2 regions of the Acidovorax sp. FW305-C-20-28 genome follow, and region 1 is predicted to be linked to the other one. Evidence: predicted binding sites of a transcription regulator. Region 1 holds the regulator's gene; the other holds the start of a gene.
The links. The regulator sigma-54, encoded in region 1, starts transcription at its own class of promoters, with help from an activator protein. The targets are predictions, from matches to a motif close to TGGCANGNAANCTGCTTT.

Region 1 (5,192 bases):
CGTCGCCCTTGTCCTCGCGCCAGCCGCGCTTGAACAGCGGCTCGCCCGAGGTATCGATGTAGACCGTGGCCTCGTCAGTGGTCAGGTGCAGGTGGATGCGCACATCGGGCCACTGGGTGTTCACATCGGGCCGCACGCCCGTCTTGTGGCGAAAGCGGTCGGCCACCGCGTCCTTCACGCGCAAGCCGGCGAAGTTCAGGCTCTGCAGCGGGCTGTGCTGGGCCGTGACCTCCACCTTGAAGGTCTGGCGCGTGGTGAACCAGATCTCCCAGGCCACCTCGCTGGCGATGCCGTAGAGGTCGTTCTCGGAGCGGTAGGGCCGGTGCGCCAGTTGCACCAGCACGCGCTGCGCGAGGCGGCTGTGCAGGTTGAGCAGCAGCGCGTGGCGCCACGAGGCGCGCAGCAGCACACCGCCGCGGCCGACCAGTAGGTCCTGGCCCGTGAGGCCGGTGATGGCATGCACCTCGTCGGCGAGGTAGCCCTCGACACCGGCGGCGCAGGGAAGAAAGAGTTGGAGTTGGTTCATGGCACTGGGCGACAGGATACGCTCATGCGTGGGATGCGGCGCGCGCCAGCAGCAGCTGGCGGATGGATTCGGGGATGGGCGCCACCTTGCGGTCGCTGCGGCCGATGAAGACGATGCCCACCTTGCCGCGCGCCACTTCGCGGCCCGAGGTCTTCTCGGTCATGCGAAAGACCAGGTCGAAGCCATAGCGGTTGAGGTCGGCCGGCGCCATCTCCACGCGCATGGTCTCGCCGTGGAAGCCCTCGGACTTGTACTGCGCCACGATGTCGCCCACCACGGTGGACAGGCCGCCCACATCGGCCTCGGGGTAGCCCAGCGACTGGAAGAAGCGCACGCGCGCCTCGGACACCAGGCTCAGCAGCTGCGCGTTGTCCAGGTGCCCGCCCTGGTTGACGTGGCTGATGTAGATCTGCAGCTCGGTGGCAAAACCGAACTGCGCGGGAAGGTCGAAAACGATGCGGGCCATGGCGCGGGAAAACAGAAGGATCGGGAAAAGGCAGCGAACCGGGGACATGGCGCCCTGCGGAAAAGCCCGGCAAAGGGTATCGGGGGCTGCAAGGGTGCCCCATACGGGTGAGGCATGGCCCCAGCGGACCGCGGGGCGGCAGAAGTCTCTTATGCTCCCGGGATGCCGATTTTACCCGGAGCCCCCATGCACCCCCTGCGCTGCAGCCTGATCCTCGCCCTGGTGGTGGCCTCGCTCACAGGCACGGCACACGCCCAGACGCTCTACAAATCCGTGGACCCGAATGGCAAGGTGGTCTACAGCGACCAGCCGCCCGCGTCCGGTGCGGGGCACAAGACCATGAAGCTCGAAGCCCCGCCCATCAGCGTGGTGCCGGGCAACCCGCTGCCGCCGGCCGCGCCCGGCCAGGCCTCCGCAGGGGCCCCGGCTGCCGCGGCCCAGCCACGGGGCGAGGTCACTCTCTACATGGCCACCTGGTGCGGCTACTGCAAGGCGGCCAAGGCCTACCTGGGCGGCAAGGGCATCGCCTACCGCGAATTCGATGTGGACACCCCGACCGGCAAGGCCGCCTTCGCGCAGATCGGTGCGCGCGGCGTGCCGGTGCTGCTCACCAATGGCCAGCGGGTGAACGGTTTCAGCACCCAGTCCTACGACGCCGTCTTTGCCAAACGCCAATAAACACACCCCATGTTCCGTACCACCCTTGTTTCCATGGCCTTTGCGCTGTGCCTGCCCGTGCTTGCCGAAGAACTGCGCGTGCCCCTGCCCGGCCGCGACGACCTGGTGATGGACCTGCCGGCACCCTGGCGCGCCCAGGTGCGCCGCCCGCATGCGGAGTTGCCGCCCTCGGTGGCCATCAGCGGCCCGGACGCCAAGGTGCTGCAGATGCTCATCACGCCCATCTGGCCCGTGGGCAGTGCGCCCAAGGCTCCCACGGCCGAGGAGTTGCGGGCCCTGGTGCAGGCGGGCGCTGCCCGGGCCAAACCCAAGGCCGTCGAAAGCGATCTGCCCCTCCAGGACCTGGGCGCCCCGGGCAAGACGGGCTACTACTTCTCGGCCACCGACCGCGCGCCCGAACCCGATGGCTACAAGCACCTGACCCAGGGGGTGCTGGGCATGAACGAGCTGCGCGTGACCTTCACGGTGCTGGTCAACGGCGCACCGCAGGAGCCCACGGCCCAGGCTCTGGAATTGCTGCGCTCGCTGCGGCGTGCGCCGGCGACGAAGGCGCCCTGACCATGGCTCTGCCTGCCGTCCTCGGCACCGTGATGGTCTATGCACGCGACATGCAGCGCAGCGCCGCCTTCTACCGCGCGCACTTCGGGTTCGAGACCACGGGCGAGGTGGTGGTGGAGGGCTTGATCGAGCTGCACGCCCCCGGTGGCGGGGCTGGCATCCTCATCCACCAGGCGGCCAAAAGCGTGAAGCTCGGGCAGGCAGGGGTCAAGCTGTGCTTCCATGTGCCGGAAGTGGAGGCCTTCAAGGCCCAGGCGCTGGCGCAGGGGCTGGAGTTCGGACCCACGCACCAGGCCAAGGGCTATGCCTTCGCCAATGCCAAGGACCCGGACGGCAATGCCGTCAGCATCTCCAGCCGCGCCTTCCGCAACCTGCCCTGATCAGAGCGCTTTGCGCAGGTTGGCGGGTGCGATCTTGAGCGCTTCGCGGTACTTGGCCACGGTGCGGCGTGCGCATTCGATACCCTGCTCCTTGAGCATCTCGGCGATCTGGCTGTCCGACAGCGGCTTGGCCGGGCTTTCGGCCGCGACGAACTGCTTGATGAGCGCACGCACGGCCGTGCTCGATGCATTGCCGCCCGTCTCCGTACCCAGGCCCGAGCCGAAGAAGTACTTGAGCTCGTAGGTGCCGATGGGCGTGGCCATGTACTTGGCCGTGGTCACCCGGCTGATGGTGGACTCGTGCAGGCCCAGCTCGTCGGCAATGTCGCGCAGCACCAGCGGGCGCATGGCCAGCTCGCCATGGGTGAAGAAGCTCTTTTGCCGCTCCACGATGGCGCGCGAGACGCGCAGGATGGTGTCAAAGCGCTGCTGGATGTTCTTGATGAACCAGCGCGCCTCCTGCAGCCGCTGCTGCATGGCCTGGTGGCCCTCGCCGCCCTTGTGGCCGCGCAGGGCGCCGGCGTAGATGTCGTGCACGCGCAGGCGCGGCATCACGTCGGGGTTCAGCGCCACGATGAAATTGTGCTGGCCGTCGCGGCCGTTGGCGCGCCCGGCCTTGCGCACGATGACGTCGGGCACGATGATGTTGCGCTCCACATCGACGAACTTGCGGCCCGGGCGCGGCTCCAGCCGGGCGATCAGGGCCATGGCGGCGCGTGTGCGCTCCTCGCCGTCGCCGCACAGCTGGGTCAGGCGGCGGATGTCGCGGCGTGCCAGCATCTCCAGCGGCTGCTGGCACACGCGCAGCGCGGTCTGCACGGTGTCGGGGTCGGCATCGCTGTCCTCGTCGGCCGCCAGGGCCGAGAGCTGCAGCGTGAGGCATTCGCCCAGGTTGCGGGCGCCCACGCCCACGGGCTCCAAGCTCTGCAGCAGGCGCAGGGCCACGGTGAAGCGGTGCACCAGTTCCTCGATCTGCTCCAGATCGTCGGGGCCGGCCAGGGCGATGGCCAGCTCTTCCAGGGGCTCTTCGAGGTAGCCATCGTCGTTGAGCGATTCGATCAGGAAGCGCAGTGCGGCGCTGTCCACCTCGGACAGGCGCAGCGACAGGGCCTGGCGGTGCAGAAAGGCGGTCAGCGATTCGTGCGAGCGGGCCAGCTCGGTGGCATCGGCCTCGTCGCCTTCGCCATCGTTGCGGTTGCGGGCCGGCGCATCGCCGCCCCACTCGGCATCGTTGGGGGACACATCCACTGTGCCATCCCCGCTCCAGTCGGGCTCGTCGCTGGCGCTGCTGCCCAGTTCCCCATCGCCCTGGGGCGTGTCGGCCACGGACTCGCTCGGCGTGCTGCTGCCCGGGGCGTTGGAGTAGACCGCATCGTCGGAGCTGTACTCATCGGGCTGGGCCGGCGCATCGGCCGTGTCCACGCCGAACTCCTCGCGCGGCGCCTCGTCGGCATTGCGTTCGAGGAACGGATTTTCGTCGAGCATCTGCTCGACCTCCTGGCCCAGCTCCAGCGTGGACAGCTGCAGCAGCCGGATCGATTGCTGCAGCTGCGGCGTGAGCGCCAGGTGCTGCGATACGCGCAGCGACAGGCCGGGCTTCATCGCGCGTCCTTCCGGGACTGCAGCGAAGGCGGGTGGGCAAAGGGCGTCCGTTCCATCGTGGGGCTACATGCGGAAGTGTTCACCCAGGTAGACCCGGCGCACTTCGGCGTTGTCGACGATCTCGGACGGGGTTCCCTGGGCCAGCACGTGGCCGTCGCTGATGATGAAGGCGTGGTCGCAGATGCCCAGCGTCTCACGCACGTTGTGGTCGGTGATGAGCACGCCGATGCCGCGTGCCTTCAGGAAGCCGATGATGCGCTGGATCTCGATCACCGCGATGGGGTCGATGCCGGCAAACGGCTCGTCCAGCAGGATGAAGCGCGGCTGCGTGGCCAGCGCACGGGCGATCTCCACGCGGCGGCGCTCGCCGCCCGACAGGGCCAGTGCGGGCGAGGCACGCAGGTGCTCCACGCGCAGCTCGGTCAGCAGGGCCGTGAGGCGCTCCTCGATCACGGCACGCGCCAGGGGCTGGCCGTCCTCGCCGCGCTGCAGCTCGAGCACGGCGCGCACGTTTTCCTCGACCGTGAGCTTGCGAAAGATCGAGGCTTCCTGCGGCAGGTAGGACAGGCCCAGGCGCGAGCGCCGGTGGATGGGCATGTGGGCCACCGAATGGCCGTCGATGCGGATATCGCCGGCATCGCTGCGCACCAGGCCCACGATCATGTAGAACGAGGTGGTCTTGCCCGCGCCGTTGGGGCCGAGCAGCCCGACGACCTCGCCCTTTTGCACGACCAGCGAAACGTCCTTGACGACCTTGCGGCTGCCATAGGATTTTTCGAGGTGGTGCACCTCCAGCCGGCTTTCCGCCGGGGACGCGGCGACGGTGTTCACGGCAGCCTCGCTCACTTGGCGCCGCCGAGGGTGCTGCTGGGGCGCAGGGTGGTGCCGGAGGCCGGTGCGGCCGGTGCCGCGGCACCGGCCGGGGTTTCCTTGGGCGACAGGATGGCGCGCACGCGGCCACCGGGTGCGGGCGCGTCGCCCG
Region 2 (5,192 bases), on a different contig from region 1:
CGGCGCTCGATCAGGCCGCGCCGGTCCAGCGCGGCGATCAGGCCCACCAGGTTGGGGGGCAGCACGCCCAGCGTGGCGCACAGCTGGCGCGAGGTGATGCCGGGGTTGTGCGCCACCAGCGAGAGCACCGAGAAATCCACCACCTTGAGCCCATAGACCGCCATGCGCTCCATGAACACCTCGATGATGGACAACGACGCGCGGCGTGCGTTGTAGCCCACCAGCGTGCGCAGATAGCTGTTGTCGACCACGTCGGTGGCAGTGGGTGCAAGGGTGGGGGAGGAAGCGCTGGCCATGGGTGATGCTGCAGGATGTGGGGAGACTATAGCGTTCAGGCTGGACTGCGCAGCACGCGCCGGTATTGCACTGCCTCGGCGACATGTCCGACAGCGGTGGCATCCGCACCCGCAAGGTCGGCAATGGTGCGCGCCACCTTGAGCGCGCGGTGCGTGCTGCGCGCCGACCAGCCCAGGCGCGCAGCAGCCGTGTTGAGGAACTTGGCGGCCGCATCCTCCAGGTGCAGGTGGGCATCGATCTCCTGGCCTTGCAGCGCCTGGTTGGTCTTGCCCTGGCGCTCCAGGGCCCGGGCGCGGGCCTGTACCACGCGCGCGCGGATCGCGGCACTGGACTCGCCGGGCGGCGCCTTGAGCAATTGCTCCGAAGGCACGGCGGGCACCTCCACATGCAGGTCGATGCGGTCCAGCAGCGGTCCGCTGAGCTTGCCCTGGTAGCGCGCGATCTGGTCGGGCGTGCAGCGGCAGGCGCGCTGGGTGGAGCCGAGAAAGCCGCAAGGGCAGGGGTTCATGGCCGCGACCATCTGGAACCGGGCCGGGTAGTCGGCACGCTGTGCGGCGCGCGCGATGGCGATGTGGCCGGTTTCCAGCGGTTCACGCAACGCCTCCAAGGCGGCCCTCGGGAACTCCGGGAGCTCATCCAAAAAAAGAATTCCATGGTGGGCCAGAGAAATCTCTCCGGGGCGCGGTGGCGAGCCACCCCCCACCAGCGCCACGGCGCTGGCCGTATGGTGGGGCTGACCCGTGGGCCGCAGGCCCCAGCGCTCGGGGCTGAAGCGTCCCGCCAGGCTGGAAATGGCCGCGCTCTCCAGGGCCTCTTGCACCGTCATGGGCGGCAGCAAGCCGGCAAAGCGCAGCGCCAGCATGGACTTGCCCGAGCCGGGCGGGCCGGCCATCAGCACGCTGTGGCCGCCGGCCGCGGCAATCTCCAGCGCGCGCTTGGCCATCGCCTGGCCTTTCACGTCGGCCATGTCGGGCCCTTGCTGCGAGGCCAGCATGGGCGTGGGCTGCAGGCGCGTGAAGCCTTCGCCATCCCCCTCGGGCACGGGGGTGCCGGGCGGCAGGAAGGCGCCCACCACGTCGAGCAGGTGGCGCGCACGCACCACCTGGGCCTCGGGCACCAGGGCGGCCTCTTCGGCGCTGCCGGGCGGCAGCACCAGTTGCACGGTGATCTGCTGCGCCTGCAAGGCCAGGCTGGTGGCCAGCGCCCCGCGCACCGGGCGCAACTCGCCCGAGAGCGACAGCTCCCCGGCGAACTCATGGCCCGCCAGCCGGCTGCCATCGATCTGCCCGCTGGCCGCGAGAATGCCCAGGGCGATGGGCAGGTCAAAGCGGCCCGAATCCTTGGGCAGGTCGGCCGGGGCCAGGTTCACGGTGATGCGCTTGTTGTGGGGGAATTCGAGCCCGGCGTTCTGCAGCGCCGAGCGCACGCGCTCGCGGGCCTCCTTGACCTCCACCTCGGCCAGCCCCACCAGGGTGAAGCTGGGCAGGCCATTGGCCAGGTGCACTTCAACGGTGACGGCCGGTGCCCGCAGCCCCAGAAGGGCGCGGCTTTGCACCAAAGCAAGACTCATGGATGACTTTCTCCCCAGATGGGTGCGTTTTATGGTGCGCTGGCGTGAAATGCTTCACGATCGCACCATGGTGGTGCGTGCCTGCAATCCCCTCAACCCTCACTTTAATAGGGAATCCCCATCTGCCCCGATCGCGGGCGGATTGCCTGCCGGTGGCGCATGGCACGGTCCATGCTTAAAGCGCTTGTCCCTACTTTGTCCAACCCGGAGGAAACATGACCCGCGCATCCATCAAGTTCCTGGGCGCTGCCCTTGTCGCAACCCTGCCTCTGCTGGCCAGCGCCCAGCTGACGGGCAACGTCAGCCTGACCACCAACTACAAGTTCCGTGGCCAGGACCAGGATGCCTCCAAGGTCAAGGCCGTCAAGCCCGCCATCCAGGGCGGCTTCGACTACGCCTTCGGCGAATCGGGCTTCTACGTCGGCAACTGGAACTCCAGCGTCGACTGGCTGCCTCGCAACTCCATCGAGTCCGATGTCTACGGCGGCTACAAGTTCAAGGCCGGCTCGGTCGACCTGGACGTGGGCCTCCTGACCTACATCTACCCCGGCAACAGCAACGGCAACACCACCGAAGTCTATGGCGCCGCCACCTTCGGCCCCGTGACCGCCAAGTACTCGCACACCCTGTCCAAGGACTACTTCGCCTACGCCGGCCCCGGCTTCAAGGGCCGCAACACCGGCTATCTGAACCTGGCCTTCGCGCAGGAAGTGGCGCCCAAGATCACCGTCAAGGCATCGGTGGGCTACACGCGCTTCGGTGGCGACATCGTGGCCCCCAACTACATCGACTACAGCGTGGGCGGTGCCTATGACTTCGGCTCGGGCCTGTCGCTGGGCGCGGCCGTGGTGGGCGCCAACAAGAAGGACTACTTCGGCCCTGTCAACAAGTCGCGCGTGATCGTCACGCTGACCAAAACCCTGTAAATCTTTTGGGGGCGCGCTGTGCGCCCCTTCCCGGAGGAACCAAAAATGAAAATGGTGACAGCCATCATCAAACCCTTCAAGCTCGACGAGGTGCGTGAAGCCCTGTCGGACATCGGGGTTCAGGGGATCACGGTGACCGAGGTCAAGGGCTTCGGGCGCCAGAAGGGCCATACCGAGTTGTACCGCGGCGCAGAGTACGTGGTCGACTTCCTGCCCAAGGTCAAGATCGAAGCCGCCGTGGCCGATGAACTGGTGGACCGCGTGATCGAGGCCATCGAGGCCGCGGCACGCACCGGCAAGATCGGCGACGGCAAGATTTTCGTGACGCACCTCGAGCAGGTGGTGCGCATCCGCACCGGCGAAACCGGCAAGGAAGCCCTCTAAAAGGCACGCCGCATCACACACAAGAGAAAAGAGCCATGAAAAAACTGCTTGCTTCCTTCATCCTGGGGTTGAGCCTGCTGTCCGTTGGTGGACTGTCGCTGGCCCAGGCCCCCGCCGCTGACGCGGCGGCATCGGCACCGGCCGAAGCCGCACCAGCCGCTGCTGCTGCACCTGCCGCAGCAGCCCCTGCTGCCGCGCCCGCTGCCGCTGCCTCCGAAGCCGCTCCGGCTGCCCCCGTTCCCAAGGTCGATTCCGGCGACACCGCCTGGATGCTGACCTCCACGCTGCTGGTCATCCTGATGACCATCCCCGGCCTGGCACTGTTCTACGGTGGCCTGGGTCGCTCCAAGAACATGCTGTCCGTGCTGATGCAGGTCTTCGTGGTCTTCTCGCTGATCTCGCTGCTGTGGGCCATCTACGGCTACAGCCTGGCTTTCTCGGGTGAAGGCAAGTTCTTCGGCGGGCTGGACAAGATCTTCCTCAAGGGCGTGACGCAGGAGACCTTCGGTGCCCTGATCACCATCCCCGAGTACGTGTTCGTGGCCTTCCAGGGCACGTTCGCAGCCATCACCGTGGCGCTGATCGTCGGCTCCTTCGCCGAGCGCATCAAGTTCTCCGCCGTGCTGATCTTCTCGGTGCTGTGGTTCACCTTCAGCTACGTGCCCATGGCCCACATCGTGTGGGGCGGCGGCCTGCTGGGCGCTGACGGCGCGCTGGACTTCGCCGGCGGCACCGTGGTGCACATCAACGCCGGTATCGCCGGTCTGGTGGGCGCCTACATGGTGGGCAAGCGCATCGGCTTCGGCAAGGAAGCCCTGACGCCCCACAGCCTGACGCTGACCATGGTGGGTGCCTCGCTGCTGTGGGTGGGCTGGTTCGGCTTCAACGCCGGCTCCGCCGGTGCCGCCAACGCCGGTGCCGGCCTGGCCTTCGTGAACACCGTGCTGGCCACCGCTGCCGCCACGCTGAGCTGGATCGCCGGTGAAGCACTGCACAAGGGCAAGGCCTCGATGCTGGGCGCTGCCTCGGGTGCCGTCGCTGGCCTGGTGGCCGTGACGCCTGCTGCCGGCTTCGTGGGCCCCATGGGTTCCATCGTGCTGGGCCTGATCGCCGGCATCGTCTGCCTGTGGGGTGTGGGTGGCTTGAAGCGCATGCTCAACGTGGACGATGCGTTCGACGTGTTCGGCGTGCACGGCGTGGGCGGTATCCTGGGCGCCATCCTGACTGGCGTGTTTGCCTCCAAGGGCCTGGGTGGCACGGGTGGCCTGACGCCCGACACCTTCGCCATGGGCGCTCAAGTGTGGATCCAGGTCAAGAGCGTGCTGTTCACCATCGTGTGGTCCGGCGTCGTGGCCTTCATCTCCTACAAGATCGCTGACCTGCTGGTGGGCCTGCGTGTCTCGGAAGAAGCCGAACGCGAAGGTCTGGACATCACGTCCCACGGCGAAACGGCCTACAACCGTTGATGAGCGTGAGAATGGGATAGGCCGCAGGCTGCGGTGTCTGGTGGTGCCGCAGCCCGGCCTCTCCCGAGTTGTTGAGTTTGGTTTTCTGCGAGAGTCTCCTCGGAATCCTCCACGGATCCCTTGGCCCGCCTTCCGGCGGGCTTCTTTTTGACCAACCCGCCTGCTGGCGGGTTTTTCATGGCCGCGCGGCACGGGGCCATCGCCGTTCTCACGCCGGCCGTTCAAAAAATTCACGGCCACGGCCAAGGCCCGGGCGGGGTGCAGCCGCTACGATGCACGGCATGGATTCCGCCCTTGCCCAGATCACCGAACGCGTGCGCGCCGCCGCGGCCGACCAGACCCCCTTGCGCATCCGCGGCGGGGGTAGCAAGGACTTCCATGGCCTGGCCCTGCATGGCGAGGTGCTGGATACCCGGGTGCTCACGGGCATCGTCGACTACGAGCCGAGCGAGCTCGTGGTCACCGTGCGCAGCGGCACGCCGCTGGCCGAGCTGGAAGCCGCCCTGGCCGCAAAAGGGCAGTGCCTGCCGTTCGAACCCCCGCACTTCG

Region 2: the regulator sigma-54 is predicted to act here: its motif matches at 2,028-2,045, upstream of AC3WOH_RS19090 (TorF family putative porin).

Annotation. Positions count from the first base shown of each region.
Region 1 covers NZ_JBYSYM010000004.1:31,951-37,142, reverse strand. Annotated here, with positions in the region: gene AC3WOH_RS06640 (THUMP domain-containing class I SAM-dependent RNA methyltransferase) at 1-526, opposite strand, end outside; gene AC3WOH_RS06635 (acyl-CoA thioesterase) at 549-992, opposite strand; gene AC3WOH_RS06630 (glutaredoxin domain-containing protein) at 1,179-1,670, shown strand; gene AC3WOH_RS06625 (hypothetical protein) at 1,680-2,228, shown strand; gene AC3WOH_RS06620 (VOC family protein) at 2,231-2,608, shown strand; gene AC3WOH_RS06615 (RNA polymerase factor sigma-54) at 2,609-4,210, opposite strand; gene lptB (LPS export ABC transporter ATP-binding protein) at 4,274-5,041, opposite strand; gene lptA (lipopolysaccharide transport periplasmic protein LptA) at 5,053-5,192, opposite strand, start outside.
Region 2 covers NZ_JBYSYM010000016.1:122,240-127,431, reverse strand. Annotated here, with positions in the region: gene AC3WOH_RS19100 (MarR family winged helix-turn-helix transcriptional regulator) at 1-296, opposite strand, end outside; gene AC3WOH_RS19095 (YifB family Mg chelatase-like AAA ATPase) at 332-1,867, opposite strand; gene AC3WOH_RS19090 (TorF family putative porin) at 2,083-2,793, shown strand; gene glnK (P-II family nitrogen regulator) at 2,839-3,177, shown strand; gene AC3WOH_RS19080 (ammonium transporter) at 3,213-4,643, shown strand; gene glcE (glycolate oxidase subunit GlcE) at 4,916-5,192, shown strand, end outside.